3 regions of the Rhodococcus sp. NPDC059969 genome follow, and region 3 is predicted to be linked to each of the others. Evidence: riboswitches for the same ligand, from Rfam matches in the RefSeq annotation. Region 3 holds a riboswitch; each other region holds the start of a gene.
The links. A riboswitch is a leader RNA that binds a small molecule or an ion and turns the genes downstream of it on or off. The one in region 3 is predicted to bind S-adenosylmethionine.
Positions count from the first base shown of each region.

Region 1 (2,261 bases), on a different contig from region 3:
CACTGAGGTTGCAGACGCCCTCGCAGCGGAGGGAATCGACGCCAACGTTGTGGAACAGGCTGACGGCTGGGCAGCGTGGACGACTCTGCCAGGTGAGCCGCGACCGGAGGCGATCACCAGGATTGCCGAACGTATTCGCACAGCTCAAGCGCGGTTGGAGCCCACAATGGAGACGTGGGTGGGAGTGGGACGCGCGCACGATGGCCCTGCCGGTATCGGAGCGTCTCTGTCGGAGGCGGGGGATGCCGCTCGTCTCGCCGGTTCCCGGTCGCACACCGGCCGGTTCCTGCACGTGGACCGCCTCGGGCTGGCGCAGTTGCTGCTGGCGTGGACGCGAACCGACACGTTTCAGCCCGCCGCCGCGGCACTGCTCGCGCCGCTACGAGATTCGAGTGGAGAGTTGCTCGAGACTCTCTCGACGTACCTCGACGAAGAATCGTCTCTGGCTCACACCGCAACTCGAATGGGCTTGCACCGCAACACCGTATCGAGTCGGATCGATCGAATTCAGCGCCTTCTCTCGGTGGATCTGGCCGATCCGGAAACCAGGCTTGCACTCCACCTCGCCTGCCGAACGATCGCGCCGTGACGACGGGCTTCGCAGCTTCGTCTTGACAAGCACGGGAAGTTCCTGCCATCCTCGTTGCCAGGTCACGAGTACCAGTGTTCAGCCCCGGCTTGCTGGTCGGCAACCCTCCTCCGCGGTGGGGTGCTCCGGGTGACGACCCGGCTGCGTTCGAAAACGAATGCGGCAAGCGCGGACTCTTCCGGGGCCATCACCCGAACGAATGAGTCCTTGAACGTGAGGATTGTCTTCGATGACTGCTGTATTGAGTGCCGACACCTGCTGCACCGCTCCGATCGCCAAGGTTTCGGGTGCTGACCTGCAGGTTCCGCTGGTTCAGGGCGGCGAATGCTCCTACGCCAACTTCGACTACGCCGCGAGTGCGCCGGCATTGGCCCAGGTCACCGACCGTATCGCCGAGTTGTTGCCCACGTACGCCAGCGTCCACCGCGGTGCCGGCTACGCGTCCCGGATCTCCACCCTCACCTACGAGAACGCTCGTGAATCCGTTGCTCGTTTCGTGAACTGTGCCGACGATCAGGTTGTCGTCTTCACCCGAAACACCACCGATTCGCTGAACCTGCTGGCCCAGTGTGTCCCCGGCAGCACCGTTGTCCTCGACGTCGAGCATCACGCAAACCTGTTGCCGTGGAACGACGCTCGTATCGTCACCGCCGCAGACACCATCGAAGAGACCATCGAGCGTCTGATCGGTGAACTGTGCACCAAGCCTGCCGCACTGCTCGCAATCACCGGCGCCTCCAACGTGACCGGTGAGATCCTGCCGATTGCACGCTTGGCTGACATCGCTCACCGTTGCGGCGCACGTATCCTCGTCGACGCTGCTCAGTTGGCTCCCCACCGTCGCATCGACCTGCAGGAATGCGGCGTCGACTACGTAGCGTTCTCGGGCCACAAGCTGTACGCGCCCTTCGGCGCCGGCGTTCTCGTCGGCCGCCGTGACTGGCTCGACGAAGCTCAGCCGTACCTCGCCGGCGGCGGCGCCGTGCGTGAGGTGACCATCGGATCCACCGAGTGGGCTTGCGCGCCCGCACGCCACGAGGCCGGTTCGCCCAACGTGCTCGGTGCGGCAGCTATCGCGACCGCCTGCGAAACCCTGCACGCTCTGGACTTCGACGTCATCGCCGAGCATGAGAAGGCGCTCACCGCCCAGCTCACTGACGGCTTGTCCGCCATCGAAGGCGTCTCACTCGTACGGCTGTGGAACGACGCTCCTGACGCCGTCGGAATCGTCACCTTCACCGTCGACGGATTCGAAGCGGGCGAGATCGCCGCATTCCTCTCCGCCGAGCACGGCATCGGAGTTCGCGACGGTCGCTTCTGCGCACATCCAGTTCTCGCACGCCTCGGCCTCTCCGGCGGTGCAGTTCGCGCCAGCCTCGGCCTCGGTAGCAGCTCGGATGACGTCACGCGGTTGGTCGACGCCGTGAACATCCTGGTTTCGAATCAGCGTGATTGGAAGTACGCGAAGACGGCAGGTGCGTGGAACCCTGTGCCCGAGACCCGCCCCTTCCTCGGAGCCGCAGACGACAATGCCGGCGCAGCCGAGTGCGTCTGAGCTGAGCTCGGTCCCCGAAAACTCGAACGGACAACTAGCATGGCAGCCATGGCACCAGCGGACTTTCCCGCCACCCCTTCGAGAGTGAGCATCACTCTCGGTCAGTGGTGCCGTCGC
Region 1 is NZ_JBHWUF010000006.1:27,169-29,429, forward strand. It holds gene ACFWAD_RS17695 (PucR family transcriptional regulator) at 1-589, shown strand, start outside; SAM riboswitch class IV at 650-764, shown strand; gene ACFWAD_RS17700 (aminotransferase class V-fold PLP-dependent enzyme) at 819-2,144, shown strand.
Region 1: it holds a riboswitch for S-adenosylmethionine, as region 3 does, so the genes downstream of both, ACFWAD_RS17700 (aminotransferase class V-fold PLP-dependent enzyme) here and ACFWAD_RS09045 (LLM class flavin-dependent oxidoreductase) in region 3, are expected to answer to the same signal.

Region 2 (2,261 bases), on a different contig from region 3:
GCTCCTCGTGGACGAGAACCCCGTCCATGTCCATGAGGTAGGTCCAACCGGTCTGATCGTCTGTTCTGGTCATATCTCCAGTATGTGCGGGTGCCGCCAGATGTGGGCGGTCAAGCGAGAAGACGCCACAAGCCGATCAGGCCGACGACGACAATCGTGTATCGCAGTGCAGTGGGGGACAGGCGTCGTCCGTAGCGGGCGCCCAAAACGCCGCCACCGAGTGAGCCGACAGCGATCAAACCCGCTGCTGCCCAATTGATCTGGTCGAAGGCCAGAGTGATGTACATTCCGGCCGCGACGATGTTGACGAGCAGTGAGAGCAGGTTCTTCGCGCCGTTCATGCGCTGGAGGGTTTCCGGGAGGATGGCACCCATCACACCGATGAGGAGGATGCCCTGCGCGGCGGTGAAGTAGCCGCCGTAGATGCCGACGGCAAAGGTGCCCGCGGTCAGGAGCATCAGCCTCTTGGTGGACAGCGTCGTCTCTTCGGTGGAACGCTTCTTCGCCCACGCCTGGATACGTGGCTGGAGGAGGACAAGTGCGAGAGCCAGGATCAGCAGCACCGGAACGATGGTCTCGAACAGTTTCTCGGGTAGGTGCATGAGCAACCACGAACCAAGGAGTGCGCCGGCGAGCGACGCGGGAATCTGCCACTTCAAACGATCCCACTGCCCGGACAACTCACGCCGGTATCCCCACGTGCCCGAAACCCCGCCGGCGACGAGCCCGACCGCGTTGGACATGGTCGCGGTCACCGGCGGCATCCCGAAGGCGACCAGGGTGGGAAACGTGATCAGCGTTCCACTGCCGACGACGGCATTGATCGCGCCCGCACCGATGCCGGCCAACAAGATGAAGAAAGCGTCGATTCCACTCACTCCGCAGACGGTACGGCAGAGGAAAAGTCAGTCCGGACGGCGGTCCCGGTCTCGATTCGAACACTCCATTGAACACGGCGACCAAGGTTTCGGACACCGTTGAAATCAGTGCGATTTCAACATGAAGCGACCTTCATTTCCCTTGCAGTGCAGGGAAATACAACATTTGACGACTCGGGATTTCGCGTCTAGTCTTTGCTCACCATCCAGAGCGACCGAGAGACCTGGCTCGTCGACGTCGCAGCAACCCCCCGAGTGATCGGGAGCGGGTGCTACCGCCAGGACCGATGGAAGGCATCACATGGGTTCCACTTCGCACGCTGCGCACAGGCGTCGTCACATCGATCTGTGCCGCACCGCTTCGTGTCACTGTCTCTGACCTCACTGTCACCGACCGAACTGTCGTCGTCTTCGCAACTCGAGTACGCCACCTCGAGAACACAGCTGCGTTCCCATTTCCCGAAAGGTCTATTCGTGATGTCCACTCCGTCAGGTAGTGCGCCGTGAGCGCGCCCACCGATGTCCGCCCCGAAAAGTCGGTGGCCGAGCCGCAGCTTCCCGACTCGGAACTTGTCGTTGCTCGTACCTGGCACCCGTTGCGCTGGGTGATCAGCGCGGTCGTGCTGGTTTTGCTTGCTCAATTCATTCACGGCCTCGTCGTCAACCCCGGCTGGGACTGGCCGACGTTCGCGCAGTACTTCACCGCGAAATCGGTGCTTGCCGCGTTGTGGATGACGATCAAACTGACCCTGTGGGGGACGATCCTCGGATTCGGGCTCGGTGTTTTCCTGGCACTCGGCCGGTTGTCGAAGAACCCGGTCCTGCAGGTGATCGCCTGGACCTACATCTGGGCCTTCCGCTCGATTCCGCTCATCGTGCAGCTGCTCTTCTGGTTCAACATCACGTACCTGTACCAGACCCTTTCTCTTGGAATACCTTTCGGACCGGAGTTCTTCACCTTCCAGGTCAGCGGTGTGATCGGCGGATTCACTGCAGCAGTCATCGGTTTGGCACTGCACCAGGCCGCGTACTCGGCCGAGATCATCCGCTCCGGAATTATCTCGGTGGATCACGGTCAGATCGAAGCAGCTCACTCGCTAGGTATTCCGCGCAGTCGCCAGTTCTTCAAGATCATTCTCCCGCAGGCGATGCGGGCGATCCTCCCCAATGCCGCCAACGAGGTCATCGGACTCTTCAAGGGAACGTCCATCGTCTCCACCATGGCGATCGCCGAACTGTTCTACCAGGTGCAGGTCATCTTCGGCCGCAACGGACGAGTTGTGCCCCTGCTGATGGTCGCCACAATCTGGTACATCATCCTCACGACGTTGCTCTCGATCGGTCAGTACTACGTTGAGCGCCACTACGCACGTGGATCCGCCC
Region 2 is NZ_JBHWUF010000012.1:38,712-40,972, forward strand. It holds gene ACFWAD_RS25630 (HAD-IIA family hydrolase) at 1-73, opposite strand, end outside; gene ACFWAD_RS25635 (sulfite exporter TauE/SafE family protein) at 111-878, opposite strand; SAM riboswitch class I at 1,078-1,172, shown strand; gene ACFWAD_RS25640 (putative leader peptide) at 1,180-1,257, shown strand; gene ACFWAD_RS25645 (amino acid ABC transporter permease) at 1,382-2,261, shown strand, end outside.
Region 2: it holds a riboswitch for S-adenosylmethionine, as region 3 does, so the genes downstream of both, ACFWAD_RS25640 (putative leader peptide) here and ACFWAD_RS09045 (LLM class flavin-dependent oxidoreductase) in region 3, are expected to answer to the same signal.

Region 3 (2,261 bases):
CTGTGGCTGGCATCGGTCGCCTCGATGAAAGCTTCGGATGCCACTACCGTGGTCTTCACTCTGACTACGCCCTGGATGCGTTTTCCGTCGATGCTGGCCCTCGGCCACGGAATGATCGTCGCTCCCAGCTCGCAGCAAGGTGACAAGTTCACTGCGGTTGGAGCCGGACCCTTCACCGAAGATGTCTTCACACCGAGCGTCGAGCGAATCTTCAAGGCCAACCCTTCCTACTACGGCGGCGCTCCCAAGCTGGACAAGTTGCGGATGGTTGCACTCAACGGTCCGCAGGCCAATCTCGAATCATTGAACAGCGGACAGCTCGACGTCGCTTACATTCGTGGCCTGACGTCGGCGATCAATTCTGCCAAGTCCGCTGGTTACCCCGGCTACATCGACGTGCTCAATGCCGGAAGCGCCGAGATCGTCAACAACCGTGAAGGCCGACCGGGCTCGGATGTTCGCGTTCGACAGGCTATCGGCTACGCGCTGGACACCACGTTGATCGATCAGCGAGTGGAAAACGGTGAGGGACTGCCGGGCTCGGAGTTGTTCGGACCGACGTCCCAATGGCATGTAGACACCCCGGGTATTGCCTACGACCCCGAAAAGGCGAAGGAACTTCTGAATCAGGCAAAGGCAGACGGATTCGACGGCACTCTTGACTACGTCGTTCTCAGTGAGCCGAAGGACCATGCGATCGGCCTCGCCGTGCAGTCACTGTTGCAGGCCGTCGGGTTCGAGGTGAACTTGATCTTGGCCAACAACGCCGGCGACATCGTGCAGAACGTCTACGTCAAGCACGATTTCGACCTCGCGCACGCGGGTATCGGAATGTACGAGTCGATTCTCGATCTCGGATTGTTCTCCACGACCAACAGCACCTCGATGGCGAACACCGCGGGTTACGCCAACCCCGCTATGGATCAGTTGATCGCTGATCTGCAGCAGACGAAGGACAACGCGTCGGCGCTGGCCGTGATCAGCAAGATCCAGACCTTGTGGAACGAAACGGTTCCGTCGGCTCCGGTCGGTGGATTGGCCTCTTTCTGGGCTTGGCAGAAGAACGTGCACGGTGTGGTTCCGACCGCAACGGGCATCATGTTGTTCGACCAGGCATGGATGGGCGCTGAGTAGCCATACGCGCAACCCGAGAGCCCCGTCCGACGTGAGTCGGGCGGGGTTTTGTCGTGCCCAGCTCGATAGCGTGAACACGCAACCCTTTCGATCATCGTGATTCTTTTGAAATATGTTGCTAGTCAAGGTAATTCGAATGATCGAATTTGACTTGCCTGTCGTGGTCGACATAGATTGCATCCACCATCCAGAGTGGCTGAGAGACCTGGCTCGATGATGCCGCAGCAACCCGCTACCTAACCGCAGTGTGGGTGCTACCGCCAGGACCGATGGAGGACGCATGACTGTTTTTGCCGTGGGTATCGAATTGGACGGCGAGGGTACTCACCCCGCTGCCTGGCGCCGAAGCTCGCACCGCCCGGACCAGCTGCTCACGGGTAAGACCGTGCGCGATCGCGTCTCGGCTGCCGAGAATGCGGGCTTCACGTTCGCGACGTTCGACGATTCCATCCTTCCTCCGAGCGGTGACGTAGTCGGTCGTATCGACGCTGTCTCGAGGGCGGCGTACGTGGCGGCGACGACCAGCACGATCGGGCTGGTCCCCGTCGTCGGGACCACGTACGCCGAACCATTCCATACCTCTTCGCAATTGGCGACGCTCGACTACTCCTCCCGCGGGCGCGGCGGCTGGCTTGCCGTTCCGGTCGAGGACGACGCTGCGGCGAGGGCGTGGGGGAGAGCTCCGGTGGCAACGGAGTCGGCGCGTCAGCAGGAGCAGCGGGATTCGGTCACCGTCGTGACTGATCTCTGGGACTCGTGGGAGGACGACGCCGTCGTCCGTGACTATCTCAGTGGACGGTTCCTCGAGCGTGATCGTTTGCATTACGTCAATTTCGAGGGCGACACGTTCTCGGTGAAGGGGCCGGCCATCGTTCCGCGGCCGCCGCAAGGCCAGTTGGTGGTCTTCGGCCGCTACGGCGCCATCGAACCACACCAGGCGGATGTTGTTCTCGTGTCCGGTGATTCGGTGGAGGCCATCGCACAGTCGGCTGCCAAGGCGCGCGATGAGGGCGCGTCATTGGTGGTCGCCGAGGTCGATGTGGCTTTCGATACGCCGAATCTGTCTGCGGCGCAGCGGCTGACTGAGCTGAACTCGCACGGGAAAGCCGTCGACAGTGGTCGACTGC
Region 3 is NZ_JBHWUF010000002.1:16,543-18,803, forward strand. It holds gene ACFWAD_RS09040 (ABC transporter substrate-binding protein) at 1-1,134, shown strand, start outside; SAM riboswitch class I at 1,315-1,410, shown strand; gene ACFWAD_RS09045 (LLM class flavin-dependent oxidoreductase) at 1,415-2,261, shown strand, end outside.